DNA from 2 places in the Agrobacterium sp. 5Ca39 genome. Region 2 is predicted to be linked to the other one. Evidence: predicted binding sites of a transcription regulator. Region 2 holds the regulator's gene; the other holds the start of a gene.

Region 1 (15,133 bases), 330 kb from region 2:
CTCCGACGGTATCATCGTGCGTTCGGAAGCCTGCTTTGTCCGCGCCCGCAAACCGGAACATGACGGCGATGGAAGGATTGAGGAGATCGCGTCGCGCATCAGGGCGGCGGTCTGAGCATCAAAACACAAAAGCCGCTGGATCGCTCCAGCGGCTTTTTCGTTGGCGGGACGCCTGAATTAAGCGTGAGCCAGAGCGACGCCGCGCTTTGCATCGACGGAATAAGCGCCGGGACCGAAGGCGGCGAGCAGGATGTAAGCGCCGGCCAGGGTGATGTTTTTCATCAGCATGATGCCGTTCAGCGCATTGATCCAGCCAAGCGCCGGGTCAGGCCAGCCGGGAACGGCAACGGTGCCGCTGTGGAAAACGAGGCCGGTGAAGACGCAGAAGACGGCAAGCGCCCAGGCGGCGATTTTCGTCTGGAAACCGACGAGAATGGCAAGGCCGGTCACGAGTTCGAAGAGGCCTGCGAGATATGCAAGCGCGGTTGCGGCAGGCATGCCGGCACCGGCGATCATGCCGGCCGTACCGGCCGGATCGGTCAGCTTGCCGAAGCCGGCATAGATAAAGATGAAGGAAAGCAGAATGCGGGCAATAAGAACGAGAACGTTCTGGCTGCTGGACATGGAAATCTCCGGTAAATGATCGGCGTTTCGCCGGTTGGGGCAATGTCTGGAGATATCAATGACTGAAAATCATTCGCCCATAAAGATGAACAACAGAAGACGAATTGTCTTTATTTTGTGAACGATGGTGAAACCGGAAACAGGATATCAGGCGGCGAAGCGCATGTCTTCGAAACGGGGAAACAGGAACAGTCCCGTGATACGACCGGGCTGGCCATCTTCAAAATTGAAGGATTCACCCATGCAGATGACCGGTTGCCGCAGGGCCGGCAACATCGAGATGCCGGTTGAAAAGCAGAAACGCGAGGGGGCGGAAGAAGCCTGTTCGAATAGTTCCAGCACCCGGGCGTGGTCAGCGCGGTCGTAACAGCGGACGAGGCTGAGCAGGCCGCATTCACCCGGCGGCACCCCATGCATGAAAGATGCTTGTTCGCCGAGCCGGATGACACCGCTCGAAAGCTCACTGCTCCATTCTTCCGAAATGAAGAAACGCGCCAAAGTCCGTGGATCCGGTGTGGTGGGAGCCGCCGCGGGCAAAGCATCGTTGCGTCTTGATATTTCGAACAATTCGCGCCCCCGTATGAACATCGCGCCGGCGCCGCTTTTGAAGCGTTATCGCCGGGTCGAACTTCCACCGCCATCCGCAGTCGGACGTATCTGCCAGGCATCGAAACCCCTTCAATGCTTGCGTCCCGTCGCGGCACCCTTACGGGGGCTGCTTATAGTTTATTTTCTTCTACCTACAACAACCAGTCAGTGAGAAATATAAAAATAACATGTATTTCTTCTTCAAAACCGCGAGACTTGTGAAAAGCCACAACTAAATAGCGTACTTACAGGTCACTTGGCGCCGATATCGGGTCCCGTGGTGATGATGATTCGCAGCAGCGCCACCGCAATATTCCATGAGCCGCAAAAAAACGGCGGGATAAATGCGGCGCTGTTCCAAAACGGGACAATATTTGAGCCCTTCCGCGTGGGCCTTCGAAATTGTGCAACCGGTTGATTTTACGAGGCATCTCTCTGGGAAGTGTCGACTTTCTGCTCAGTCTGGCGTCGAGGTTCACAGACTGCGGTCCTTTCTCTTCGGTCAGGGGATAAGGCCGATCCGACAAGTGCCGTTCATTATCCCGATGACAGGACTGATTAGAAGTCCATGCCGCCCCGTCCGGCGCGCTGGCGACGCCGGACCACTCAAGGGGCATGGGCGGCCAAAGAAAAAGGGCGATCCGAAGACCGCCCATTTATTATTCCGATGGCAGAACTGGTTAGAAGTCCATGCCGCCCGTCCGGCGCGTTGGCGACGCCGGACCACTCAAGGGGCATGGGCGGCCAACGAAAAAGGGCGATCCGAAGACCGCCCTTTCATTATTCCGCTGACAGAACTGATTAGAAGTCCATGCCGCCCATGCCGCCGCCCGGCATTGCCGGCATCGGAGCGTCCTTCTTCGGAAGCTCGGCGATCATGGCTTCGGTGGTGATCAGCAGCGAAGCAACCGAAGCTGCGTTCTGCAGAGCCGTGCGGACAACCTTGACCGGGTCGACGATGCCGAGCTGGATCAGGTCGCCATATTCGCCGGTCTGGGCGTTGTAGCCGTAGTTGTCTTCGTTCTTCTCGAGGATCTTGCCAACAACGATCGAAGCTTCGTCACCAGCGTTGTCTGCAATCTGGCGAACCAGAGCCTGCAGGGCGCGGCGGATGATGTTGATACCAGCTTCCTGGTCGTCGTTTTCGCCCTTGACGGCGATCTTCGTGGACGAACGCAGCAGAGCCACGCCACCACCAGGCACGATGCCTTCCTGAACAGCAGCGCGCGTCGCGTTGAGAGCGTCGTCGATGCGGTCCTTCTTTTCCTTCACTTCGACTTCCGTCGAACCGCCAACGCGGATAACGGCAACGCCGCCAGCGAGCTTGGCAAGGCGTTCCTGCAGCTTTTCGCGGTCGTAGTCGGAGGTGGTTTCTTCGATCTGGGCCTTGATCTGGGCAACACGACCTTCGATGTCGGACTTCTGGCCGGCGCCGTCAACGATCGTGGTGTTTTCCTTGGAGATCGAAACCTTCTTCGACTTGCCGAGCATGTCGAGCGTAACGTTTTCGAGCTTGATGCCGAGGTCTTCGGAAATGACGGTGCCGCCGGTCAGGATGGCGATGTCTTCCAGCATGGCCTTGCGGCGGTCGCCGAAGCCAGGAGCCTTGACGGCAGCGATCTTGAGGCCGCCACGCAGCTTGTTGACGACGAGCGTTGCAAGAGCTTCGCCTTCGACGTCTTCAGCGATGATGACGAGCGGCTTGCCGGTCTGAACGACAGCTTCGAGAACCGGCAGCATGGCCTGGAGGTTCGAGAGCTTCTTTTCGTGCAGGAGGATGTAGGCGTCTTCGAGGTCAGCCACCATCTTTTCCGGGTTGGTCACGAAGTAGGGCGACAGGTAGCCGCGGTCGAACTGCATGCCTTCGACGACTTCGAGTTCGGTTTCAGCGGTCTTGGCTTCTTCAACGGTGATGACGCCTTCGTTGCCGACCTTCTGCATTGCTTCAGCAATGTCGAGACCGATCTGACGTTCGCCGTTTGCGGAGATCGTGCCGACCTGCGCAACTTCTTCAGAGGTGTTGATCTTCTTGGCCTTGGCCTGAAGGTCCTTGACGACTTCAGCAACGGCCAGATCGATACCGCGCTTCAGGTCCATCGGGTTCATGCCGGCAGCGACTGCCTTGGAACCTTCGCGAACGATGGCCTGGGCCAGAACGGTCGCGGTGGTGGTGCCGTCACCGGCGATGTCGTTGGTCTTGGAGGCAACTTCGCGAACGAGCTGTGCGCCCATGTTCTCGAACTTGTCTTCCAGTTCGATTTCCTTGGCGACCGAAACGCCGTCCTTGGTGATGCGCGGAGCGCCGAAGGACTTGTCGATAACGACGTTACGACCCTTCGGGCCGAGGGTTACCTTCACTGCATCAGCAAGAACGTCGACACCCTTGAGCATCTTTTCGCGTGCTGTGCGGCCGAATTTTACTTCTTTGGCTGCCATTTTCAAAACTCCTGGTTTCGAATGGCCGGACCGGGTCCGGCTTGAAATTTAAGGAAGGATGGGGTGGCCGAAATCAGCCGATGATGCCCATGATGTCGGCTTCCTTCATGATCAGAAGGTCTTCGCCGTTGAGCTTGACTTCGGTGCCCGACCACTTGCCGAACAGAACGCGATCGCCAACCTTGACGTCGAGAGCGACGACCTTGCCGGCTTCGTCACGTGCGCCGGAACCGACGGCGACGATTTCGCCTTCCTGCGGCTTTTCCTTGGCGGTGTCGGGAATGATGATGCCGCCCTTGGTCTTTTCTTCGGACTCAACGCGACGAACAACGACGCGATCGTGAAGCGGGCGGAAATTGGTGCTTGTCATTGTCTAATCCCTCGATCAAATGACTGCGCGAGCTTTTGGAACTCGCCTGATGGGTGTTAGCACTCTCGTTTATCGAGTGCCAGCGAAACCGAGATAAGGAGGGCTTCTTCCGGAGTCAAGAACGCCCTGTCTGAAAAATTTCATGGCTTATGGTTACCAGCGTTCCATGACAGGAATTTCTATGTCTGCGCGATGCTATGAAGCTTCACATCGGGAGGCTGGAAGGCTCGAAAAGCGCGCCGCTGTCTTCCTCAGGCTTGTCCCGGGAATATGATCTGACAACGCATTGATTTTCGTGACGGGTTTGGACGCGCGGTACAAGCCTGAGGATGATGTCGAGTGTGACGAGCCATTCCGTTCAGTCCGAAGCCCGGACCGGCGGCGCTTTTTTCCTTGCCATCGGCGTCCCGCTTTGCGATGTGACGCACACACTCTTCTCGCATCCGGAAAGCATCTCATGGCCCACCGCATTCAAACTCTCGGCGAAATCACTGATGGGTTCGACGTTATCCTGTCGGATGTCTGGGGCGTGCTGCACAATGGCGTCAGCGCCTTTCCGGACGCGGCCATTGCCCTGAGAAGCGCGCGCGAGGCCGGCAAGACCGTGGTTCTCATCACCAATTCACCGCGTCCCGCGCCCGGCGTCATCGCCCAGCTGCGTGTGCTCGGCGTGCCCGACGAGGCCTATGACCGCATCGTCACCTCGGGCGATGTAACGCGTGGCCTGATCGCGGAAGGCCCCAGAAAAGTCTTCCTGCTGGGACCGCAGCGGGATATGCCGCTGTTGGAGGGTCTCGATGTCGAGGTGGTTGGCGAGGCCGACGCGGACTCCGTGGTCTGCACCGGCTTCTTCGACGACGAGACGGAGACGCCGGAGGACTATACCGAAATGCTTAAGGGCTTTATTGCCCGCAACGTGCCGATGATCTGCGCCAACCCGGATCTGGTGGTGGAGCGCGGCGAGCGCATCATTCCCTGCGCCGGCGCCATGGCCGCCTATTACGAACAGCTTGGCGGCGAGGTTCGCATCGCCGGAAAGCCGCATGCGCCGATCTATGAGGCCTGCCTTGCAGCGGCCAAGGAAGTGCGCGGCGCCTTCGCCAAGGATCGCGTTCTCGCCATCGGTGACGGCATGCCGACGGATGTGAAGGGCGCGATTGCGAGCGGTCTCAACCTTCTTTATATCAGCGGCGGCATTCACGTCGCCGAATATACGCTGAACGGCCAGACGGACGAGGCGCTTCTCAATGCCTATCTCAAGGGGCAGGGCGCTTCACCCGGCTGGTGGATGCCCCGACTTGCCTGAGGACGCATTTCTACGTCTCGCCTCGGGAATAGCTGGCGCTGGAATGGATCGACTGTCATGACCGTCTTTCACCGCAATGAAAAAAAAGAGCCGCTGCCCGAAGCTCTTCGTGGCGGCGTCGTCGCCATAGGCAATTTCGATGGCGTGCATCGCGGCCACCGGGCCGTGCTGGATCGCGCGCTGGAACTGGCGGAAGCCCGCGGCGTCCCCGCGCTGGTGCTGACCTTCGAGCCGCATCCCCGTTCCGTGTTCAGGCCCGATACTCCGGTCTTTCGCCTCACGCCTGCGCCATTGAAGGCGCGCATTCTTGAGGCGATCGGTTTCCGCTCGGTCATCGAATATCCGTTTGACCGCGAGTTTTCGCAGCGCTCGGCGGAAGAGTTCGTCCAGTCCATCCTGATTGACTGGCTGCATGCGAGCGCCGTCGTCACCGGTTTCGATTTCCATTTCGGCAAGGGCCGGGAAGGTGGGCCGGCATTCCTGATGGAAGCCGGAAAACGCCATGGCTTCGATGTGACGCTAGTGGACGCTTTCCGCGACGAGGGCGCGGATGTCGTCTCTTCCAGCCGGATACGCTCGCTTCTGTGCGAGGGTGATGTGGCGGGCGCCGCAGGGCTGCTTGGTTACCGTTTCACGGTGGAAAGCGAAGTCATCGGCGGCCAGAAGCTTGGCCGCACGCTGGGTTACCCCACCGCCAACATGGCGCTGGCGCCGGAAACGGAACTGAAGGCCGGCATATATGCCGTCCGCTTCCGCCGACCCGATGGCTCGATCCGCGACGGCGTGGCGAGCTTCGGCTATCGCCCGACCGTCACGGACAACGGCGCAGCGCTGCTCGAGACATTCGTCTTCGATTTCTCCGGTGATCTTTATGGCGAGGTCTGTTCGGTCTCTTTCTTCGGGCATCTGCGCGATGAGTTGAAATTCGATGGTCTCGATCCGCTCGTGGCGCAGATCAAGCGGGATGAAGAAGAGGCGAGGGCGATGCTGTCGGGTGTGCAGCCGCTGAGCGAAGTGGATGCGAAGATCGCGTTTTGAGCAGGCTGTGGGGCATGTCCTTATTCGCCCGCCCCTTGCCGTCGCTTTTCTCTTCCTTTTTACCGGAAAACCGCATAAACAACCGGCCATGTCCCAATACCGGTTGAAATTTGCAGTTCAGATTGGCCGAATTATTGGCCCGGCCTTCCGCCCGCTCTGAGAGAGCCGGAAGGTCCGGGATTTTGGCGCTTCTGTGACAGACGGACGTGGCGCTTTCCGAATTTGCCCTCTTTGCAATTGATATGGCGCGGCCCGCACGGCGCGCAACAACGGTATGATCATGAGCGACACCGCAGAAAAACTGGACTACTCCACCACCCTCTATCTTCCGCAGACGGATTTTCCGATGCGCGCCGGCCTGCCGCAGAAAGAACCGGAAACGGTGAAGCGCTGGCAGGAAATGGGTCTCTACAAGAAGCTGCGCGCCTCGGCCGCCGGCCGCGAGAAATTCGTGCTGCATGACGGCCCGCCCTATGCCAACGGCAATATCCATATCGGCCATGCGCTGAACAAGATCCTGAAAGACGTCATCACCCGCTCGTTTCAGATGCGCGGTTACGACGCCAATTACGTGCCCGGCTGGGATTGCCACGGCCTGCCGATCGAATGGAAGATCGAGGAAGCCTACCGCGCCAAGGGCAAGAACAAGGACGAGGTTCCGGTCAACGAATTCCGCAAGGAGTGCCGTGAGTTCGCGGCCGGCTGGATCAAGGTCCAGTCGGAGGAGTTCAAGCGCCTCGGCATCGAGGGTGACTTCGAAAACCCCTACACGACGATGAATTTCCACGCGGAAGCCCGCATCGCCGGCGAACTTTTGAAGATCGCCAAGAGCGGCCAGCTCTACCGCGGTTCCAAGCCGATCATGTGGTCGGTCGTGGAGCGCACGGCGCTGGCGGAAGCGGAAGTCGAATATCATGACGTCGAGAGCGACACGATCTGGGTGAAGTTCCCGGTCGTTGAAGGCTCTGCGGAGCTTGATGGCGCTTCCATCGTCATCTGGACGACCACGCCTTGGACGATCCCCGGCAACCGTGCCATCTCGTTTTCGTCGCGCATCGCCTATGGCCTTTATGAGGTCACGGCGGCGGCCAATGATTTCGGGCCGCAGCCGGGCGAAAAGCTCGTCTTCGCAGACAAGCTGGCAGCCGAATGCTTTGCCAAGGCGAAGCTCGAATTCACACGCCTGCGCGATGTGAAGGCGGAGGAGCTCGCCGCTGTTACCTGCGCCCACCCGCTGGCATCGCTGGGTTACACCTTCCCTGTTCCGGTTCTCGATGGCGATCACGTCACCGACGATGCAGGTACCGGCTTCGTGCACACAGCCCCCGGCCATGGCCGCGAGGACTTTGACGCGTGGATGGCGCAGGCGCGCGATCTGGAAGCGCGCGGCATCTCCTCCAAGATCCCGTTCACGGTCGGCGATGACGGTTTCTACACCGAAGACGCCCCCGGTTTCGGCCCGTCGGCCGAAGGCGGTGCCGCCCGTGTCATGGACGATAACGGCAAGAAGGGTGACGCCAATGACCGCGTCATCAAGGCGCTGATCGCGGAAAACAACCTGTTCGCCCGCGGCCGTCTGAAGCACAGCTATCCGCATAGCTGGCGCTCCAAGAAGCCTGTCATCTTCCGCAACACGCCGCAATGGTTCGTCTATATGGACAAGGAACTGGGCGACGGAACGACGCTGCGCTCGCGTTCGCTTTCCGCCATCGACCAGACCCGCTTCGTGCCGGCTTCCGGCCAGAACCGCCTGCGCGCCATGATCGAAGGCCGCCCGGACTGGGTTCTGTCGCGCCAGCGCAGCTGGGGCGTGCCGATCGCCGTCTTCGCCGACGAGAAAGGTGAAGTTCTGATCGACGAAGCCGTCAACGCCCGCATCCTCGAGGCTTTCGAGGCCGAAGGCGCGGACGCCTGGTTCGCCGAAGGCGCCAAGGAACGCTTCCTCGGCAATGACCACGACCATGCCAAGTGGCAGCAGGTCATGGACATCCTCGACGTCTGGTTCGACAGCGGCTGCACTCACACCTTCACGCTGGAAGACCGCCCGGACTTGAAGTGGCCGGCGGATGTCTATCTCGAAGGCTCCGACCAGCATCGCGGCTGGTTCCATTCGTCGCTGCTCGAAAGCTGCGCGACGCGCGGCCGTGCGCCTTACAATGCCGTTGTGACCCACGGTTTCACCATGGACGAGCAGGGGCGCAAACAGTCGAAGTCGCTCGGCAACGTGGTTGCTCCGCAGGAAGTCATGAGCCAGTCGGGTGCCGATATCCTGCGCCTGTGGGTGATGACGACGGATTACTGGGAAGACCAGCGCCTCGGCAAGGCCATCATCCAGACCAATGTCGATGCCTATCGCAAGCTGCGCAACACCATCCGCTGGATGCTCGGTACGCTCGCCCATTACAAGGGTGAGGAGATCGCCTATGACGATCTGCCGGAGCTGGAAAAGCTGGTGCTGCATCGCCTGTCCGAACTGGATGGCGTTGTTCGCGAAGGTTATGACGGCTTCGAGTTCAAGAAGATCACCCGTGCGCTGATCGACTTTGCCAATGTCGAGCTTTCGGCCTTCTATTTCGACGTCCGCAAGGACACGCTGTATTGCGACGCGCCGTCGTCGCTGAAGCGCCGCGCGGCCCTGTCGGTCATCGCCAAGTTGTTCGATTGCCTGGTGACGTGGCTTGCCCCCATGCTGCCCTTCACCACGGAAGAAGCGTGGCTGTCGCGCTACCCGGATGCGGAGTCTGTGCATCTCGCCCAGTTCCCGGAAATCCCGGCAAACTGGAAGAATGATGCGCTGGAAGCGAAGTGGGAAAAAATCCGCAAGGTCCGCACCGTCGTGACGGGCGCGCTTGAAGTCGAGCGCCGTGAAAAGCGCATCGGTTCTTCGCTGGAAGCGGCTCCGGTCGTCCACATCGCCGACGCCGATCTTCTGGCCGCGCTGAAGGATCAGGACTTCGCCGAAATCTGCATCACCTCGGCCATCACGGTTGTGGGTGACGAAGGCCCTGCCGACGGTTTCCGCCTGCCGGAAGTTCCGAAGGTCGTGGTCGAGCAGAAGCTCGCGGAAGGTGAAAAATGCGCGCGTTCGTGGCGCATCACCACCGATGTCGGCTCCGATCCGGATTATCCCGATGTCTCGGCGCGCGATGCGGCCGCCCTGCGCGAGCTTGCGGCCCTGGCATAATGAAAATGGCCGGATGAATTGCGCTTTGCCTCTTCATCCGGTACACCTGCCTGAAAATGGCCGGATTTACAGGGCAATGCGGGCTGCCGCCTGCCGAAAGACGATGTCTGGCGAAGTGGGACGGACGGCTGGAAGGGTTTCAATGAAGACGATGCAGGGTAATGCGCAGGGTTTGGGCATGTTTCGCACGGTGGTTGGCGTCACGACGATAGGCGTGCTGCTCGGCGCGTGCACGAGCCCGACCTACGGTACGGGCAAGACGGCAGCCGAACAGCTTGTCGACGATCTCGGCAACGCAACCTCGATCACCGGCGACCAGACCAAGCGCAACCTGAAATATGGTCCTCGCCCGGGCCTCGTCGTTCCCGCCCAGGCCCGTGCCGAGCAGCTGGCTCAGCCGCAGCAGAACATGGCGAGCCGCGAAAACAACCCGCAATGGGTCGAATCGCCGGAAGAAACCCGCGAACGCCTGCGCGATGAGGCGGATGCCAACAAGAACAACCCGCATTATCGTTCGCCGCTGCTCGCCGGCAACGGCACCGCCGGTCAGATGACCGAAAGCCAGAAGTGGGAAGCCTTCCGCAAGGCCAAGGCCGAAGCACAGGGCGGCTCTGTGGTCAACGCCCAGCGCAAGTTCCTCACCGATCCGCCGGCCGAATATCGCAGCGTTCCGCAGGATCAGCTGACCGATCTCGGCGAGCCGGAGCAGAAAAAGGAAAAGCGCCGCAAGAAAGAAGCGGCAATGGCCGGCACCGGCAAGAGCTGGTGGAACCCCTTCCAGTAATGGCGAATGGTTGATGGCTGGCGGGAAGGCTTACGCCTCCCGCGAGTCGCTCAGTCGTCGAGACGTTTCCCGCGGAAAAATTGCCGCAGGATGTCAGCACTTTCACTCTCCGCCAGTCCCGAATAAACATCCGGCGCATGATGGCATGTCGGCTGGCTGAAGAACCGCACGCCACTCTCCACTGCACCGCCCTTCGGGTCTTGCGCGCCATAATAGAGCCGACGGATACGGGCAAATGAAATTGCCGCCGCGCACATGGTGCAAGGCTCCAGTGTCACATAGAGATCGGCACCGGGCAGGCGTTCCTGTCCCAGCGCCTCGCAGGCCATACGGATCACGGCGATTTCAGCATGCGCCGTCACATCGTTCAATTCACGGGTGCGGTTGCCGGAACGGGCGATGACGCGACCGTCCAGTACCAGTACGGCGCCGATTGGAACCTCCTGCCGCTCGCCGGCGGCACGGGCTTCCCAAAGCGCCAGCTCCATGAAATGCGTCCTTTCGGCCATTGCGTTTCAATTTCCTCTTAACCCTTGTGCTTGGACCTGATAGGACAGCCCAAACAACAGGCAAACAGCAAATGACTTTTAAAGACAAGCCGAAGCGTGACGGCGGCAAGACATTTAGCCGAGACAGGAAGCCGAAAGGCCCCGGCAAACCTGCAGCCGAGCGCGAAAAGAAACCTGCCGAGGCAAAGGCCGCCCCGGTGCCGGAAACCGTTGGCGCCTCGAAGCCCGAGCGCATTTCCAAGATCATGGCGCGCGCCGGCGTGGCTTCGCGCCGCGATGTCGAGCGCATGATCATGGAGGGCCGCGTGTCGCTGAACGGCGTCAAGCTGGATACGCCTGTCGTCAACGCCACGCTGTCGGACAAGATCGAAGTGGATGGCATGCCGATTCGCGGCGCCGAGCGCACGCGGCTGTGGCTTTATCACAAGCCCGCCGGTCTGGTGACCACCAATTCCGACCCGGAAGGCCGCCCGACCGTTTTCGACAATCTGCCGAGCGACCTGCCGCGCGTCCTCTCCATCGGCCGCCTCGATATCAATACCGAAGGCTTGCTGCTGCTTACCAATGATGGCGGTCTTTCCCGCGTTCTGGAATTGCCGACCACCGGCTGGCTGCGCCGTTACCGCGTGCGCGCCCATGGTGAGGTGGATCAGGCGGCGCTCGACAAGCTGAAGGAAGGCATCGCCGTCGATGGCGTGCTCTACGGCGCGATCGACGCCACGCTTGACCGTACCCAGGGCCACAACGTCTGGATCAGCATGGGCCTGCGCGAAGGCAAGAACCGCGAGATCAAGAACGTGCTCGGCGCGCTCGGCCTCGAGGTCAACCGTCTGATCCGTGTTTCCTACGGTCCGTTCCAGCTGGGTGATCTGCCCGAAGGCAAGGTGCTGGAAGTGCGTGGCCGAATGCTGCGCGACCAGCTCGGCCCGCGCTTGATCGAACAGGCGGGCGCCAATTTCGATGCGCCGATCTACAATGCCCCCGTTGAGGACGAGGAAGACAACGCGCCGAAGCGGCCCGCGAAGGCCGAATGGGCAAAGAGCGATGCGCCGGAAGGCAAGCCACGCTTCGAAAAAGGCGGCAAGTCCGAGGACCGCCGTGAAAAGGCGCTTGGCCGCCTCGACACCAAGCGGGGCGACAAGCCCGCCGGCAAGTTCGGCTCCAAGCCTGCCGGCAAGTTCGGCGCCAAGGGCCGCACCGAGGATGAGGGTGACGACCGCCGCCCCCGCCAGCCTGCCGGCACAAGCCGCACGGCCAATGTCTGGATGGCGCCTGGTGCGAAGCCGACCCGTGACGGCAAGGAACGCAAGTCTTCGGCCCGTGCTGAGGCGGAAAGCCTGTTCAAGAAGCCTTCTGCGCAGGACGAAGCCCGCCGCAGCCTCGTGCGCCATGCCGATGAAGACGGTGAGTGGATTCGTTCCGAACCCACCCGCGACGATGACCGCGGGCAGGGCCGTGGCGATCGCTCCGCACGTGGCGAGAAGAATTTTGGCGATCGTGGCGGACGCGGCGGCAAGTCGTTCGGCGATCGGCCGTTCCGCGACCGTCCCCGTGAAGATGGCGACCGCCCGCGTGGTGCCAAGCCGTTTGGTGACCGTCCGGCCCGGGGCGACAAACCCTTCGGCGACCGGCCCTTCCGTGACCGCCCGCGCGAAGACGGTGACCGTCCGCGCAGCGACCGCCCACGTGGCGAAAAGAGTTTCGGCGATCGCACCGCCCGGGGGGAAAGACCCGCCGGTGACCGTCCGTTCCGCGACAGACCCCGTGACGACGGTGATCGCGCCCGCGGCGAGCGGCCAGCGGGTGACAAGCCCCGCGGCGGCAAGCCGGGCGGCAAACCCGGCTTTGGCAAGCCGTCCTTCGGAAAATCGGGCGAGCGTGGCGAACGTTCGGGGTTTTCCGGAAAAGGCGCTGGCGGCAAGGGCCCCGGCGGTAGTAAGCCGGGCGGCAAGGGCCCGGGTGGCAAACCTTCTGGAGGCAGGGGAATGACACGTAATGCGGATCGTAGGCGGTGAGTTCCGCGGCCGGAGCTTGGCCGCGCCGAAAACAAATTCCATTCGTCCGACCATCGACAGGACGCGGGAAAGCCTCTTCAACATTCTGAGCCATGCCTATCCGGAAAGTCTGGATGGCACGCGTGTTCTGGACGTTTTCGCCGGAACCGGTGCGGTCGGGCTGGAGGCGCTTTCGCGCGGCTGTCGTGTGGCGCTCTTCGTCGAAAACGGCGTCGAGGGCAGGGGTCTGCTTTGGGAAAATATCGATGCGCTGGGTCTGCATGGCCGCGCCCGCATCTTGCGGCGTGACGCCACCAAGCTCGGCGGCGTCAACAATATCGAGCCGTTCGATCTTCTTTTCGCCGATCCGCCTTATGGCTATGGCCATGGCGAAAAGGCTTTCGCGGCTGCCCATAGTGGCGGTTGGCTCAACGCCGGCGCGCTTGCCATTCTGGAAGAGCGCGGCGATGTGACGGTCAATGTCGATCCGGCGTTTAAGCTGCTTGAAAGCCGTATCTTCGGCGACACGAAGATGCATTTCTACCGCTACGAGCCCTGACGGGGAGTGCCCCGTCACGCCACGGTCTTGTCGTGTTTGCCGGATAGGCAGACCCCTTCACCGTGGTAACCAGTTTTGGGTGTTTCGCATGGATCAGGCTGGGAACGAAAGCGTCACGATCGTCCGCGCCGGAGAAGAAGTTCTCGAAGGCGATGGTGCGGGCAATCATGAGCCGACATTCGGACTGGCGCTCGGCGGCGGCGGCGCACGCGGCATCTGCCATATCAACGTTATCGAGGCTTTCGACGAACTCGGCATCCGGCCCGTGGCAATTTCCGGTTCGTCCATCGGCTCCATCATCGGCGCGGGCATGGCGGCCGGCATGTCTGGCCGCGAAATCCGCGAATACACGCTGGAACTTATGGGACGCAAAGGTTCGGTCGCCAACCGGCTCTGGAGCCTCGGCCCGGCATCGATGCGCCATGCGGTGGACGGTTTTCGTCTCGGCCAGTTCAATCTCGAACTCATTCTCCACGCCTTGATGCCACAGACGCTGCCGAAGGATTTTTCCGAACTCGCCATTCCGCTGAAAGTGATAACCACGGATTATTACGCCCAGACCGAAGTGGTGGTCGAGAGCGGCGAGATCATCCAGGCGCTGGCGGCTTCAGCCGCCATTCCGGCGCTGTTCATGCCTGTTCGTATCGATGGCCGCATCATGATCGATGGCGGTATCTTCAATCCGGTCCCCTATGAACATTTGCTGGATCACGCCGATATCGTCATTGGCGTCGATGTTGTCGGTGGTCCGGAAGGGGATGGAACCACCATGCCCAGCCGATTGGAAAGCCTGTTCGGCGCCAGCCAGCTGATGATGCAGGCGGCGATTGCCCTGAAGCTCAGACTGCGCCCGCCACACATTTTCCTACGCCCTCCGGTTCACCGTTTCGGCGTGCTGGACTTCCTGAAGTCGGAAGAGGTGCTGAACGCGTCGTCCAGCATCAAGGATGATCTGAAACGGCAGATCGAACTGCAGGTAGAGCTGTTTCATCGCGGGCAGGGCGTGGAGGCTTAAGCAGTAATCCCTGAGTATTCGCTAGGAACGAGCGGGTACCACTGGTTTCTTCTCCCCGCCGGGGAGAAGGTGGCCCGAAGGGTCGGATGAGGGGGGAACGTTGCCGGATTTCGGAGAACTTGCCCCTTCATCCCGCTGCCGCGGACTTCTCCCCGGCGGGTAGAAGAAAACAAGTGGCGCTATCCCAGCCACTACGAAGAACGCATTTCACAACGACACCTCCGTCTCGCTGTCCTCCATATCCTCTTCTTCCTCCCGCTTTTCCGCCTTGTTCTTCGGCTTCATCAGCGGTTCCGGCTTCACCTCGCGTACCGGTTTGTTGTGCAGCATCTGCCGGCCGGCGGCGAGGCCTTCCACGGCTTGCAACTGCAGTCGCTCCTCATCGCGTTCGCGAATGTCGTCGGCAATCGCCAGAGCCCTGTCGCCATCCATATCAAGCCCCTCGAGAATGCGCCTACCAAACAGCAGGCCGGATTCCAGCGTTTCGCGGAGCTCATATTCCACGCCCTTTTTCCTGAGGTCGATCGAATGAATGCGGTCATAGGAGCGGGCATAGATGCGCACGCTTGGAAACTCCGACTGGATCATGTCGATGATACGGTCGGTGACTTCCTTCTTGTGGGTGCAGACAGCCACTAGATCGGCCCGTTCGATGCCGGCGGCGATCAGCACGTCCTTGCGGGTGCCATCACCGAAAAAGATACGGAAACCGAAACGGGCGGCCTG
Region 2 (15,133 bases):
GCATGCCGTAACGCTCGGTGATTTCCTGAGTGGCTTCATAAAGCACGGCCGAATGCTCGCCATCTGGCACGATGAGTTTGCCGGCCTTGTGCAGGCCGTAGAAGGGCGTGCCCTCTTCGATTGTCAGCTGATAGAGCGACAGATGGTCAACGGCATAGGAGACGGCCTCCTTCAGCTCGGCGTCCCATTCCGCCACCGTCTGGTTCGGGCGGGCATAGATGAGGTCGAAGGACATACGCGGGAAAATCTCACGCGCCAGCCTGATGGCTTTCAGGGCGTCAGCGACATCATGCAGCCGTCCGAGGAATTTCAGGTCGCGGTCATTCAGCGCCTGCACACCGAGAGAGACGCGGTTGACGCCCGCCGCCCGGTAACCGCGAAACCGCTCTGCCTCGACGCTCGAAGGATTGGCTTCCATGGTGATCTCGATGCCATCCGGCACATGCCAGAAGCGCGAGACGCCATCAAGAAGTGCTGCGACTGTCTGCGGGTCCATCAGCGATGGCGTGCCGCCGCCCATGAAGATGCTGGTGACGACGCGCGGGCCGCTCAGCGACCGCATATGTTCCATTTCACGCAGGAAGGCAGCCGTAAACCGCTCCTGATCTACCGGCCGGTGGCGGACATGGCTGTTGAAATCGCAATAGGGGCATTTGGCCGCGCAGAAGGGCCAATGCAGATAAATCCCGAAACCGGGATCGCCCGTATCCGGCAGAAGCGATGCGCCGGGGGCAGAAAGTTGGTGCTCCCCGACCATCGGGTTCATGCCTCCAGGCAGGTTTCTACGAATTTTTTAAACGCACGGGCACGGTGCGATAGCGCAAAGCTGTCGCCATGTTTCCAGCCGTGTTTTTCGTCCGCGGTCATCTCACCGAATGTGGTGTCGTAACCCTCGGGTTTGAAGATCGGATCATAGCCAAATCCGCTCGTTCCGCGCGGTGGCCAGACGACAGTGCCTTCCACTTCGCCACGGAAATACTCGACATGACCGTCGGGCCAGGCCAGGCACAGCACGCTGACAAAGCGGGCCGTGCGATCTTCCGGTTTCGATGCGCCGTGCTCGGCCAGCGCATCTTCAACTTTCCGCATCGCCATGGCGAAGTCGCGTGTGCCGTCGGCCGTCTCCGCCCAATTGGCGGTGTAGACACCGGGCGCACCGTCAAGCGCGTCGATAACCAGACCGGAATCGTCGGACAAAGCCGGAAGACCGGATGCCTTCGCTGAGGCAAGCGCCTTGATGGCGGCATTTTCTTCGAAGGTCGTACCTGTCTCGTCCGGCTCTTCGAAGTTGAGCTCAGCCGCCGACTTGGCGGAAAAGCCGAAAGGGCCGATGAGATCGGCAATTTCGGCAATCTTGCCTTTGTTGTGGCTGGCGACGACGATGGTTCTGGTATCGAGCTTGCGCATCACGCTTTCCTGTCGGCTCAGGCGATGGCCTGTTTCTGAAGGGCGACCAATTCGCTGCAGCCGGCTTTGGCCAGGCCGAGCAGCGTCAGGAATTCTTCTTCGGAGAAGGGCGCGCCTTCAGCAGTACCCTGAACCTCGACGATGCCGCCCGAGCCGGTGATGACGAAATTCGCATCGGTCTCGGCGGAGGAATCTTCGAGATAGTCGAGATCGATAACCGGCTGGTTGGCGAATATACCGCAGGAGATCGCCGCGATATGATCCTTCAGGACTTTCTCGACCTTGATCATGTTGCGGGTTTCCATCCACTTCAAGCAATCGTGCAGCGCGATCCACGCGCCGGTAATGGAGGCGGTGCGGGTACCGCCATCGGCCTGGATGACGTCGCAATCGATGCTGATCTGGCGTTCGCCGAGCGCCTGCAGGTCAACGACGGCGCGCAGCGAGCGGCCGATGAGGCGCTGGATTTCCTGCGTACGGCCGCCCTGCTTGCCGGAAGCAGCTTCGCGCTTCATGCGTTCATGGGTGGAGCGCGGCAGCATGCCATATTCTGCGGTAACCCAGCCCTTGCCGCTGTTGCGCAGCCACGGCGGCGTCTTTTCTTCGAGGCTTGCGGTGACGAGCACATGCGTGTCGCCGAATTTCACGAGACAGGAGCCTTCGGCATGTTTCGAGAAATTGCGCTCGAAGGAAACCTTGCGCATCTGGTCGGTTTTTCTGCCTGAAGGCCGCATATGATCCACTCTCCATGTTGGTCCCTGCCTTCTAAGGCGAGGTCCTGGCTTTTGCAAAGCCAATTTCCATTTTGCCGCGGCCGCGCGACGCATTATATTGATGGCAGACAGGATATGGACGACAAAGAACGGACGAATGGGCTTTTCTGCACCGCTTTCAAAAGATCAGGCATCGCTTCTCGATGAACGGTCGCGGGAAATTTTCCGGCGCATCGTCGAAGGTTATCTCGATACCGGCGAACCGTTGGGCTCACGCAGCCTGTCGCGGCTGCTGCCGATGTCGCTTTCACCGGCCTCCGTCCGGAACGTCATGAGCGATCTGGAGGAACTGGGCCTCATCTATTCCCCTCACATCAGCGCTGGGCGCCTTCCCACCCAGACTGGGTTGCGCTTTTTCGTTGATGCCTTCATGCAGGTAGGCGATCTGCCCGCGGAGGAACGCGCAAGCATCGATCGTCAGATCGGGCCGGTCGCCGGTCACGAGCAATCGCTGGAAGGGCTGCTGACGGAGGCGAGCCGCATGTTGTCCGGGATGTCGCGGGGCGCAGGCCTGGTGCTGACGGCCAAGAACGATGTGGTGCTCAAGCATGTCGAATTCATCAGGCTCGAACCCACCAAGGCGCTCGCCGTGCTGGTGGGTGATCATAATCAGGTCGAGAATCGCATCATAGAGTTACCGACTGGCATTTCTTCGTCACAGTTGACCGAGGCTGCGAATTTCATCAATGCCCATCTGTCCGGCCAGACGCTGCAGGAATTGCGCGGCCAGTTCCAGAAACAGCAGGCGGAGCTGCAATCCGAACTCGGCACGCTGGCACAGGATCTCATCGAACGCGGTCTGGCTGTCTGGGCGGGCGATAGCGAGGACGGCAAGCTTGGTCGTCTCATCGTTCGCGGACGGTCCAACCTGCTGGAGGGACTGGCCGGCGAGGAAGACATCGATCGTGTTCGCCTGCTCTTTGACGATCTGGAGCGTAAGGAAAACCTCATTGAAATCCTCAACCTCGCGGAAAGTGGGTCGGGAGTGAGGATTTTTATCGGTTCGGAAAACAAGCTCTTTTCGCTGTCGGGTTCCTCGCTCATCGTCGCGCCATATCGTGACGAGGACAATCGTGTCGTTGGTGCGGTCGGCGTCATCGGGCCCACCAGGCTGAATTATGCCCGTATCGTGCCTATGGTGGATTACACCGCGCAGATCATGGCCCGCCTTTCCCGCAAACAGAGATAGACAAGCCGGCAAGGAACGAGAATGCGGCAAGCTTTTCGCCGCAAGCCTTGATTTTTGCCCGCCAAAGCTCGATATCGGGCGCAACCACTAACAGTCTAATCTGGAGAACGTCATGACCGACGATACAAAAAAGCCCGGACCTGACGCGGACGTCGCGGAAGAGTTTGTCGAACCTGTTCAGGCAGGCGAAGAACAGGCTGAAACGGCGGAGCCCGATCCGGTCGAAGCGCTCAAGGCGGAAAATGCCGACCTGCGCGACAAGTTCCTGCGCCTTGCCGCGGAAATGGATAATCTTCGTCGTCGCACGGAACGCGACGTAAAGGATGCCAAGACCTATTCCATGGCTGCTTTTGCCCGCGACATGCTGGCGGTTTCAGACAATCTTCGCCGCGCTCTCGAGGCCATTCCTGCTGAGCTCAAGACCAATGGCGAAGCCGGTCTGAATGGTTTGATCGAAGGTGTCGAAATGACCGAGCGCTCGATGCTGTCGACGCTGGAACGCCATGGCGTGAAGAAGATCGATGCCGAAGGCCAGAAGTTCGACCCGAATTTCCACCAGGCCATGTTTGAGATTCCCAACACGACGGTTCCCAACAATACCGTATTGCAGGTAATTCAGGCCGGTTTCACCATTGGCGACCGCGTTCTGCGCCCCGCCATGGTCGGTGTCTCCAAGGGCGGCCCGAAGGCGGAAACCGCTGCCTCGGCCGAACCGGGCACCGCATCCGTGAACGAAAAAGACGCATGAGGCCATCTGTGCCGACGTAACGAAAAACGCGCCTTCAGGGCGCGTTTTTTATTGCCATTCACTGGGAAAAGAAGGCCTGTCGTCAGGCAGCCGTTGCCTGTTCCTGATTAAGGAAGGCGTAGATCGCCGTATCGGAATCTGTAGCACGCAGCTTGGCCACCAGTTCAGGGTCGCGCAGGGCACGCGCAATGCGTGAAAGTGCCTTCAGATGGTCGGCGCCGGCACCTTCTGGCGCCAGCAGCAGGAAAACCAGATCAACAGGCTGGTCGTCCAGCGCTTCGAAATCGACCGGCGTTTCAAGACGTGCGAAAACACCGGTGATCTGCTGGATGCTGTTGAGCTTGCCATGGGGAATGGCAATGCCGTGGCCCACACCGGTGGAGCCGAGCTTTTCACGCTGGAGGATGACGTCGAACACTTCCCGTTCCGAGACTCCGGTAATTCTGGCTGCCTTTGCGGCCAGCTCCTGAAGCAGCTGCTTTTTGGAATTCACCTTGAGGGCGGGAATAATCGCATCTTGTTGCAGCAAATCTGCCAACGCCATTCTCTTTTTCCTTCATGCCATCGAGACGAGGCGGAAGGCAGATGCACTTTCGCGTCCTGCCTTCCACGTCTTGTCAGACTGTTCAGCTCTTGATCGTTTCCGCGTCGATCCAGCCGATATTGCCGTCGTGACGCCGGTAGACGATGTTGAGATATTCCTTGCCCGGGCTGCGGAACAGCAGAACCGGTTCGTCGGTCATGTCGAGCGCCATTACGGCACTGGCAACAGACATGGTCTTAATCTGTTTCGAACTCTCGGCCACAATGGTGGGTGCGTAATCTTCGGGGACCTCGTGGTCCTCATCGGGAATAGCATCCATCACCGTATAGGCGATTTCCTGCGACACGCCGTTCGCACCATTGTGATGGTCCTTGAGCTTGCGTTTGTAGCGACGCAGGCGCTTTTCGATCCGCTCGGCGGCGGCATCGAAGCTCGCTTGCGGATCATTCGCCTGACCCGCCGCATGCAATACAACGCCCGTATCGAGATGCAGCTTGCAATCGGCCGCAAAACGCGATCCGGACTTCTCTACGGTCACTTGGCCTGAATACCCCCCATCGAAGTATTTGGTAACCGCCAGACCTATATTGTCCTCAATCCGCTGACGGAAAGATTCACCGATCTCCATATGTTTACCAGATACACGCACACTCATGGAAATTTTCCTTTTTGTAGTGATTTGCGAGTACCAGCTTACGTCAAGCCGCGCGCGCATCCAAGCGTTTCGAAGACCTTAAAAAGCCCTCATTCGAATTTTACGCCCATGGACGGTGGAGATGAATCCGTTACAAATGACCTTGCTTACGTGTGCGGCGGGCTTCTAGCCCTTGCCGCGACAAGAGTCAATGGTGCGGCAAAAAACCGCCATAAACGTGATCGGGTTCATCGCTCAGAAGGCGGACAACCTGGCAAGAGCCTTCTTTTCCCGGCGTCTCTGCACGGAGGAGGGGATGTTCATCGCCTCCCGATATTTGGCGACGGTGCGGCGGGCGAGATCGATACCGTTCTTCTTTAGATTGTCTACGATATCGTCGTCGGAAAGCACCGCATCAGCCGCTTCCTGCGCAATCATGGCCTTGATGCGGTGACGAACTGCTTCCGCTGAATGGCTGTCACCGCCTTCCACAGCGCTGATCGATACGCTGAAGAAATATTTGAGCTCGAACAGCCCGCGTGGCGTCAGCATGTATTTCTTTGATGTCACGCGGCTGACGGTGGATTCGTGCATCTTGATGGCGTCCGCAACCGTCTTCAGGTTCAGCGGCCGCAGGTGATCCACGCCATTGAGGAGAAAGGCATCCTGCTGACGCACGATCTCCGTCGCAACCTTCATGATCGTCCGGGCGCGCTGGTCGAGGCTGCGGGTCAGCCAATGGGCGGTCTGCATGCATTCAGCCAGAAAGTCCTGGTCCTCTCCTGCGCGAGCCTTGTGTTTCGAGACTTCGGCGAAATAGCTCTGGTTGATGAGCACGCGTGGCAGGGTCTCGGGATTGATTTCCACCAGCCAGCCGCCGGAAGAGGAGGGACGAACGATGATGTCGGGAACGATGGTCTCCGAAACCGCTGAATCGTAGCCTGCACCGGGGCGTGGATTGAGCGTGCGGATTTCCGCCAGCATGTCGAGCAGGTCTTCCTCATCGACCCCACAGAGTTTCTTTAAGGAGGCGAAATCCCGCTTCGCCAGAAGCTCGAGATTGTCGATGAAAGCCCGCATGGCCGGGTCGAGCCGGTCCTTCTGCGCGAGCTGGATCGCCAGACACTCGCTCAGTGAACGTGAAAATACGCCGGGAGGATCGAAGCCCTGGAGTGTCTTCAAGACCCGCTCGACAGTCGAAGGAGCCGCTCCCAGCCGCTCGGCGACCTCGTCGACAGCGTCTGCGGCGATATAGCCGGTCTCATCGAGTTGGCCGATAAGCACATCGGCGATCATCCTGTCTTCGGGGGAAGAGATGGAGAGCGGCAATTGCTGACTGAGATGGTCGCCCAGGCTCTGTTTTGCAGCGACGAAGTCATCGAGATCGTAACTTTCGCCGGATTCCTGCCCCGGCATCGATTTCCACTGGCTCGCCAGTTCGGGCGCATCGGCCTTTCTCGGCTCGCCATCGTCGGGAAAGACGTTTTCGAAGCTCGTGTCGAGTTGCTCGCCAAGATTGGCGGCGCGATCCCCGTACCAGTCTTCACTATCCGCGGTCACGCTGGGGGATTTTCCCGCGCCGTCACCATCGCTGTCGCCGAAATTGTCGGCTTCCGCCGGCATGTCATTGCTCAAATCGCCATCGTTTGCCGCAATTTCCAGCAGCGGATTACGTTCCACCTCCTGCGCGATAAACTGCGTCAACTCAAAATGCGTCATCTGAAGCAGCTGGATGGACTGCATCAGTTGCGGTGTCATCACGAGAGACTGGTTTTGACGCAGCAAAAGGCTGGCAGACAATGCCATGGCGAACGCGAAACTCCCTTTACAGCTTCTCCGTCGCCAGATTTTCCAGAAATTTTACCGAGACGACAGAACTTGGCCCAAAAATTGCTTTTTTATTTTGTTTGGTCAAGCGTCAGGGCAGGGCGCGATGAAAAATCTTTCGCGCCCTACAGCTTACAGGCTGAAATTATTGCCGAGATAGAGGCGACGCACATCCGGATTGTTGACGATATCGTCGGGACGTCCATGCGTCAGCACCTCGCCTGCATGGATGATGTAAGCGCGGTCGATGAGGCCAAGCGTTTCTCGGACATTATGATCAGTGACGAGAACGCCGATGCCGCGCGCTGTCAGATGCCTTACCAGATTCTGGATGTCGCTGACCGAAATCGGATCGACGCCTGCGAAGGGCTCGTCGAGCAGCATGAAGGTCGGATCTGTCGCAAGCGCGCGTGCGATTTCCAGACGGCGGCGCTCGCCACCCGAAAGCGCCACGGCGGGCGACTTGCGCAGTTGGGCGATATGGAATTCTTCCAGCAGCTCATCGAGCTTGCGGTTGCGCTTGGCTGCGTCCGGCTCGTGCACTTCCAGTACGGCGCGGATGTTCTCCTCCACGGTCAACCCGCGGAAGATCGAGGCTTCCTGCGGCAGGTAACCGACGCCGAGACGGGCGCGCCGATACATCGGCATGGTGGTCACATCATTGCCGTTGATGGCGATCTTGCCGGTATCGACCGGAACCAGGCCCGTGATCATATAAAAACAGGTGGTTTTGCCGGCGCCGTTCGGCCCGAGCAGGCCCACGGCCTCGCCGCGACGAACGACCAGCGAAACACCGTTGACCACGCGACGCGTATTATAGGTCTTGGTCAAACCATGCGCGATCAGCGTGCCCTGATAGGGGGTCTTGTCCGCCGGTGAGGCGGCGTCCGCGGATCGGTGGCGCCCGCCGCCGAATATTTTTGAGATCGAGGGTATCTTCACGAGGAAAGACTACTGTTTCTTCTGCGATTTCGGATCGAGCATGATCCGGACAGGACCGCCGCAGCTTTCGAGCTTGGCCTGTCCCGTATTCATCAGAACAGTGAGCTTGCAGCCGGTGAAGACATTGGTGCCTTCGGACAGCACGACCTGCTTGCCCGTCAGAATGAAGGTCTGCGCCGCCATGTCGAATTCGCCGTGATCGGCCGTCGCCTTCTGGGTCTCGGACGTCAGATAGACATTATTGTCCACGAAGATTTTTTCGATGTTGGCGTCGCCACTGGTGAGCGAGGAACCCTCGCCCTTGTAATTCACCGTCATCTTGCCGGCCTGCAGGGTGGTCGTTCCCTGCACAACCTTCACGTTGCCGGTAAAATATGCCTTGCGCTCCTGATCGCGAATCTCGAGCTGGTCACTTTCAATCGCAATCGGCTGATCGCCGGAAAGCTTGACACCCTGCATGTTGCTGGTGGTGTTCTGGGCGAAAGCCACAGTTGCAAGACACGAAAAAACAAGACCTGCGGCTGTTAAGCCTGCGGATTTGCCAAGGAAAACGGGACGGGAAATTTGCATCATCTGGACCGGGCTCTCACTTGCCTTCATTTTTGATATTGGATGCAGCGATACGTGCCCGTACCTGCCCCGAAAATGTAATTGTCTTGCCATTATCGGCGATGTCAATCGATTGCGCAACAATCGAGCCGTCGTTTGTTTTGATTGAAACCGGCTGCTGGCTGCTCATTTTCCCGGCCTTCAGATCGACTTCCGCAGACTGGAATTTCGCTTGTATGCCATTGCTGAGATTGATGTCAAAAGGGGCGGTCATCTTTAGTTTGTTCGTGGCGCGGTCGAAAATGCCTTCCTGGGCGATCACCTGCGCGACACTGTCGTTTACCGGAACCGCCGCCAGAACCTTTTCGAGCGTCATCAGATTGGGGTTGGCAATGTCCTGCAACGCGCGGTCGGCGTTCATGGAGTAATCGATTCCCTTCTCGTTGCGGCCCGCAACGGCAGGTTTTTCCATCACGATCTTGCCGTCTTCTATCCTCGCGCTTTCGAGGGAGACTTCTTCAGGCGCCCAGGTTCGGATAACCGAGACAGCGATGAAGGCAAGCGAAACGATTGCCGCCCCGAGCGGCAGAATGATTTTCAGCCGTTTCACACGCGCTGAATGCCGGAGCGCACGCCCGTAAGCGCCGTTCTGGTCATTGGGCAGCGGAAATGCTGGCGCGGGTTCGCGGAGTCTTTCGAGCATAAGAGCGGGTCCGGAATGCTTCTCGGCGCCTTTCAGGCGCACAATTGAAGCTTGTGTCTCTATCTAAATGTCTTTGGCACGAGTGCTTTGTCCTGCCAATATGGTTTTTGTCTGGAAAGGTGCAAGGGAAATGCGAATTTTATCGTAATTCTGGTTTCCTTATTGTTTCCTTGCGGCTTCGCGTTAGAAGAACCATGTGGCCTGAAGCGCAAGAGCGGATGACAGAGGTTTTTATGGACAATATGGCGATAGCGGATCGCAGGCGGTTGCGCCGCAAGCTGACTTTCTGGCGGATTGCCGCCGTTCTTCTGCTCGTTGCCGGTTTCTTCGGCCTCTACCGTTTTTTCTGGGATGGACCGCAGCAGAGTGCGAAGCCCCATATTGCCCGCGTCGAGGTCTCTGGCCTGATCACCGACAATACCGAACTTCTCGAGCGGCTCGACAGGATCGCCAAGAGCGACAATGTCAAAGGACTGATCGTGTCGATTTCTTCGCCAGGCGGCACCACCTATGGCGGTGAGCGCATCTTTAAGGCCATTCGAGGGGTCGCAGAAAAGAAGCCGGTCGTTTCGGATGTGCGCACGCTCGCTGCTTCCGCAGGTTACATGATCGCATCGGCGGGCGATGTCATCGTTGCCGGCGAAACCTCGATCACCGGTTCGATCGGCGTGATCTTCCAATATCCCCAACTTGGCCAGTTGATGGACAAGCTCGGCGTCTCGTTGCAGGAAATCAAGTCGTCGCCGATGAAGGCGGAGCCTTCACCGTTCCACGAGGCGCCGGAAGAAGCAAAGACGATGATCCGCGCCATGGTGATGGACAGCTATGGCTGGTTTGTGGACCTTGTGGCAGATCGCCGCAAACTGCCACGCGAGGATGTGCTGAAACTGGCTGATGGATCGATCTATACCGGCCGTCAGGCTCTTGCCAACAGGCTGGTCGACACGCTCGGCGGCGAAAAGGAAATTCGCACCTATTTCGAAACCCGCGGTGTGGCAAAGGATTTGCCGATTGTCGAATGGCGTGCGCCGTCCTCCAATTCGCCTTTCGCGCTTTTCAGTGTTGCGCAAATAGCGAAGTTTCTGGGATATGACGATTTAATTCCCTTCGCAGGGCCTGGCCAGCTCGGTACGGACAAGTTGTTTCTTGACGGTCTTGTTTCCGTTTGGCAGGTTGAGCCGCGTTAAAAATCCAATTCTTTCAGGGGGCAACCGTGATCAAATCTGAACTGGTGCAGATCGTTGCTGCGCGTAACCCGCACCTTTATCACCGTGACGTGGAAAACATCGTCAATGCGGTGCTGGATGAAATCACCGACGCTCTGGCGGCAGGAAATCGTGTTGAGCTCCGCGGTTTTGGCGCGTTTTCGGTGAAAAACCGTCCGTCGCGCTCGGGCCGGAACCCGCGCACGGGTGAGTCGGTTTTCGTCGAGGAAAAATGGGTGCCCTTCTTCAAGACGGGTAAGGAACTGCGTGAACGCCTGAACCCCGGAATGGGTGACGAAGAGGACGATTGATCGTTCTTGACGCCGGCGACTGAAACGGAGCCGGCCTTCCTCGCGGCGATGGAGTATTTTCGGATGTCAAAAAAAATCATCAACCTCATCATCCTGCTTCCGCTGGCGATCATCCTCGTCATCCTGTGTGTCGCCAATCGTCAGTCCGTGACGTTGGCGCTCAACCCCTTCCGACCGGAAGACGGCGTTCTGTCCTTCACCGCGCCATTTTTCGTTTTCCTGTTTCTGGCGGTCATTTTTGGTGTACTGCTGGGGTCTGCGGCCACCTGGTTCGCTCAGGGCAAACATCGCAAACGCGCCCGTATCGAGGCGAAGGAAGCCGTTCGCTGGCACGACGAGGCCAACCGTCAAAAGGCTGCCGCGGCCGGCCAGCTTCCACAGGCGGGACAACTCCCGGCAAAGTGATGGCGCCAGCATTGGTCCCGGCTCTAGTCGAGCGGCCTACGGAATGTTATTTGCTGGCGCGATAAGACGCGGGCAAAAGCGGAAAGATTTCCATTGAAGAAAAAAGACAGCCGGCCGGGCAATCGCGCGCGAGCCGGAAACGAGAAAAAACAGGTTCATGCCGCAAAGCCGGCGCGCCGCGCGGATGCCGCGCCGAAAAAGCGCGAGCCGGATGCGGTGCGCAGCGTGCAGAAGGCCGCACCGAAGGAAAAAACCGTTGTCGCCGCCGCCATCGAACAGGTTCCTGCGCGCGCACTGATGCAGCGCACCGGCGCACTGCCTGCGGAACAGGTTCCCGTCATTCTGGAATCGAGCGGCGCCGGTGATTTTCACCTCATCGATAGCGGCAACGGCCTGAAGCTCGAGCAATATGGCGACTATCGCATCGTCCGTCCCGAGGCGCAGGCGCTCTGGAGACCTTCGATCCCCGACCGCGTATGGCAGAATGCCGATGCCGTCTTTACCGGCGATACGGACGAGGACGGCATGGGCCGCTGGCGGTTTCCCAGGGAAGCGCTCGGAGAAACCTGGCCCCTGTCGCTCTTGGGCGTCGATTTTCTCGGTCGCTTCACGGCTTTCCGGCATGTTGGCGTCTTTCCCGAGCAGATCGTTCATTGGGAGTGGCTGAAACATTCCATCGAGACGGCTGACCGGCCGCTGAAGGTGCTCAATCTGTTCGGTTATACAGGCGTCGCCTCGCTGGTTGCGGCGGCTGCGGGCGCTGAAGTCACCCACGTCGATGCCTCCAAAAAGGCGATCGGCTGGGCCAAGGAAAATCAGGCCCTTGCCCGGCTCGAGCACGCGCCGATCCGCTGGATCTGCGAAGACGCCATGAAGTTCATCCAGCGTGAGGAACGCCGCGGCAACAGCTACGATATCATCCTCACCGACCCGCCGAAGTTCGGCCGCGGGACCCACGGCGAGGTCTGGCAATTGTTCGACCATCTGCCTCTGATGCTGGACATCTGCCGGGAAATCCTGTCGCCCAAGGCGCTCGGCCTGGTGCTGACAGCCTATTCGATCAGGGCGAGCTTCTATTCAATGCATGAGCTGATGCGTGAAACCATGCGCGGCGCCGGTGGCGTCGTCACGTCCGGCGAACTTGTCATCCGTGAAGCCGGGCTGGACGGCAAGACGCCGGGCCGCGTGCTTTCCACATCGCTGTTCAGCCGCTGGGAGCCGAAATGAAGGATATGCGCGAAAATACAACGCGCCGGGTTGGTCAGGTCAAGGAAGTGACCAGCCTCGCCAATCCCATCATCAAGGACATTAAGGCGCTCACCCAGAAAAAGGGCAGGGAGGAGACCGGCACTTTCATGGCGGAAGGCCTGAAGCTGGTCATCGATGCCCTCGAACTCGGCTGGACGATAAAGACGCTGGTTTACGCCAAGGCCGCCAAGGGCAAGCCGCTGGTGGAGCAGGCGGCGGTGAAGACGGTCGCATCCGGCGGGCTGGTGCTCGAAGTCAGCGAAAAGGTCATCGCCTCGATCACCCGCCGCGACAATCCGCAAATGGTCGTCGGCATTTTCGAGCAGAAATGGAAGCCGCTGAAGGATATCCGGCCGGAAAAGGGCGAGACCTATATCGCACTCGACCGGGTTCGTGATCCCGGCAATCTCGGCACCATCATCCGCACAGCGGACGCGGCTGGTGCCTCGGGGGTCATTCTGGTCGGGGATTGCACGGACCCATTTTCGCTGGAAACGGTACGCGCCACCATGGGTTCGGTCTTCGCCACGCCCGTTGCGCGCGCCTCGGTCGAGGAATTCCTGTCCTGGAAAAAATCGGCACATGTCAGCGTCGTCGCCACCCATCTTGCCGGTTCTGTGGATTATCGAAAGATCGATTATGCCAGCAAGCCGGTCGTGATCCTGATGGGCAATGAACAATCCGGCCTTCCGCCGGAGCTTGCCGGCAAGGCCGACCAGCTGGCGCGCATTCCCCAGCAGGGTCGCGCAGACAGCCTTAATCTCGCCATCGCAACCGCCGTCATGCTGTTCGAAGCACGGCGACATCTCCTCGAACTCGCACCGGTGACGTAATGGCCAAGGCGGCATTGTTCTCGAAATTCGGCCCGGCCTTTGCCCTGATCGTCGCCGCGCTGGTGCTGGATCAAATCGTCAAGCAGCTGGTCGAAGCCTATCTGCCGCTGCAGGAGATGGTGCCTGTCGCGCCGTTTCTGGCGCTTTACCGCACCTACAATCTTGGTGTCGCCTTTTCCATGCTCGAAGACATGCACGGGTGGTTCATCGTCAGCATGCGGCTCGTCATCGTTGTCTTCGTTCTGTGGCTATGGCGCAAGACGGCTGACGATCGCACCTTCGCCCATCTCGGTTTTGCCTTCATCATCGCCGGAGCAGCGGGTAATCTTCTCGACCGCTTCTTTTACGGGCACGTCATCGACTATATCCTGTTCCACACCCAGACATGGTCCTTCGCTGTTTTCAACCTTGCTGACAGTTTCATAACCATCGGTGCAGGCTGCGTCATTCTCGACGAGTTTTTGCACGCCCGGGCGGCAAAAAAGTAAAATTTTACCGTTTCGGCCAAACATATCAAAACCGCTGCCGTGGTAGCGGTTGCCTATGAGCGAACTGGCAAAACTTCGGCAAAAAGTCTCGGATGGCCTTGGCCTGGCTGCCACGGCGGTGCAGCCTGCGGATCGTCTCGATACGACGGCACGCCCTGCAGATGAAGAACATGCGACCGGTACCGGGTCGATTGCGCTCTATGTCGCCGTGTCGTTATCGGTCGGGGCTTTTTCCGCTGCCCTTATCGCGCTTGCAGTGCCTTATGCTGTCACTGTTGCGATGGCGATCTTCTTCGGCGCAGTGCTCGTCGGTGTCCTTTTCCATGCGCTCTTTGATGAGTCTTTGCATCGGCCCGATGCCCTGGCTGCAGAAGCAGATCTCCGGCTGCGCCAGACGCAAAACCGCTCTCTGATTGCCGAAATGCAGGAGTTCATGGGCGATATAGTCGTGATCCGCGACATGAACCGGCGTATTGTCGAGGCGAATAGAGTGTTTCGCGAAATGACCGGCTGCACGGCCCCGGAAGGGTTGAGCTGCGAGGAAATCGGCATCGCTTTCCGCCCGGGCGAAAAGGTCCACGCTTATGATGTGGAGATCGCGACCCCGTTCGGTCAGCGCATCTTCTCCTGGCATGATGTCGTGACCCGCGATCTGGCAAGCAGCCGTCTTCACATCAGCAGCATCGCCAGAGATGTGACTGAGGAGCGGCTTGCACTTGCCGAAAGGGAAGATGCCCGCCTGCGCGCCGAAAAGGCCGAGGCGGAAAAGGCGAGGCTGCTTGCCACGGTAAGTCATGAAATCCGCCTGCCGCTTTCCGGCATGCTCGGCATGAACCATCTTCTGTCGCAGACGAAACTCAGCGACGAGCAGCGCAACTATCTCGATGGCATGCGGCAATCCGGCCAGTCGCTGGTGCAGCTGGTCGAGGATCTGCTGGATTATTCGACCATGGAGGCTGGCCGCTTCAGGCTCAATCCGCGCGCGGAGAACCTGCGGCGGCTGATTGAGAGCATCGTTGAGATGCTCGCCCATCGCGCCCATGAAAAAGGTATAGAGATTACATCCTTCGTTGCGCCTGAAGTACCCGATCATCTCGATTTCGATCCGGCGAGGCTGCGTCAGGTCCTCTTCAATCTCCTCGGCAATGCCGTCAAATTCACGCGCGAAGGCGGCGTCGTCATCCGGGCGCGCATGATCGGTGACGAATTGTACATCGCCGTCGAAGACACCGGCCCGGGCATGAGCCGGGCGGAACAGGCCCGTATTTTTGGGGAATTCGAACAGGCTGGCCCGTTGTCGCAGCGAAGCGCAGGCACGGGCCTTGGA

What was found. Region 2 encodes HrcA, which represses chaperone genes, less so after heat shock. Its sites were predicted from a motif close to GTTAGCACTCNCNNNNNGNGAGTGCTAAC; they were not measured.
Region 1: a site for HrcA is predicted at 4,074-4,102, ahead of groES (co-chaperone GroES). Genes of this name have one in related genera too.

The regions. Positions count from the first base shown of each region.
Region 1 is NZ_AP026436.1:329,087-344,219, forward strand. It holds gene hisG (ATP phosphoribosyltransferase) at 1-115, shown strand, start outside; gene ACZ47E_RS01555 (DoxX family protein) at 178-624, opposite strand; gene ACZ47E_RS01560 (hypothetical protein) at 772-1,212, opposite strand; gene groL (chaperonin GroEL) at 2,014-3,648, opposite strand; gene groES (co-chaperone GroES) at 3,722-4,018, opposite strand; gene ACZ47E_RS01575 (TIGR01459 family HAD-type hydrolase) at 4,476-5,324, shown strand; gene ACZ47E_RS01580 (bifunctional riboflavin kinase/FAD synthetase) at 5,382-6,362, shown strand; gene ileS (isoleucine--tRNA ligase) at 6,643-9,546, shown strand; gene ACZ47E_RS01590 (hypothetical protein) at 9,689-10,330, shown strand; gene ACZ47E_RS01595 (nucleoside deaminase) at 10,381-10,839, opposite strand; gene ACZ47E_RS01600 (pseudouridine synthase) at 10,911-12,854, shown strand; gene rsmD (16S rRNA (guanine(966)-N(2))-methyltransferase RsmD) at 12,835-13,392, shown strand; gene ACZ47E_RS01610 (patatin-like phospholipase family protein) at 13,481-14,407, shown strand; gene ACZ47E_RS01615 (monovalent cation:proton antiporter-2 (CPA2) family protein) at 14,615-15,133, opposite strand, start outside.
Region 2 is NZ_AP026436.1:2,076-17,208, forward strand. It holds gene hemW (radical SAM family heme chaperone HemW) at 1-757, opposite strand, end outside; gene rdgB (RdgB/HAM1 family non-canonical purine NTP pyrophosphatase) at 763-1,407, opposite strand; gene rph (ribonuclease PH) at 1,425-2,141, opposite strand; gene hrcA (heat-inducible transcriptional repressor HrcA) at 2,278-3,369, shown strand; gene grpE (nucleotide exchange factor GrpE) at 3,482-4,117, shown strand; gene ptsN (PTS IIA-like nitrogen regulatory protein PtsN) at 4,200-4,661, opposite strand; gene hpf (ribosome hibernation-promoting factor, HPF/YfiA family) at 4,744-5,316, opposite strand; gene rpoN (RNA polymerase factor sigma-54) at 5,551-7,101, opposite strand; gene lptB (LPS export ABC transporter ATP-binding protein) at 7,255-8,064, opposite strand; gene ACZ47E_RS00055 (LptA/OstA family protein) at 8,074-8,637, opposite strand; gene lptC (LPS export ABC transporter periplasmic protein LptC) at 8,651-9,316, opposite strand; gene sppA (signal peptide peptidase SppA) at 9,550-10,503, shown strand; gene ACZ47E_RS00070 (integration host factor subunit beta) at 10,530-10,832, shown strand; gene ACZ47E_RS00075 (LapA family protein) at 10,896-11,237, shown strand; gene ACZ47E_RS00080 (class I SAM-dependent methyltransferase) at 11,331-12,464, shown strand; gene ACZ47E_RS00085 (TrmH family RNA methyltransferase) at 12,461-13,318, shown strand; gene lspA (signal peptidase II) at 13,318-13,806, shown strand; gene ACZ47E_RS00095 (hybrid sensor histidine kinase/response regulator) at 13,862-15,133, shown strand, end outside.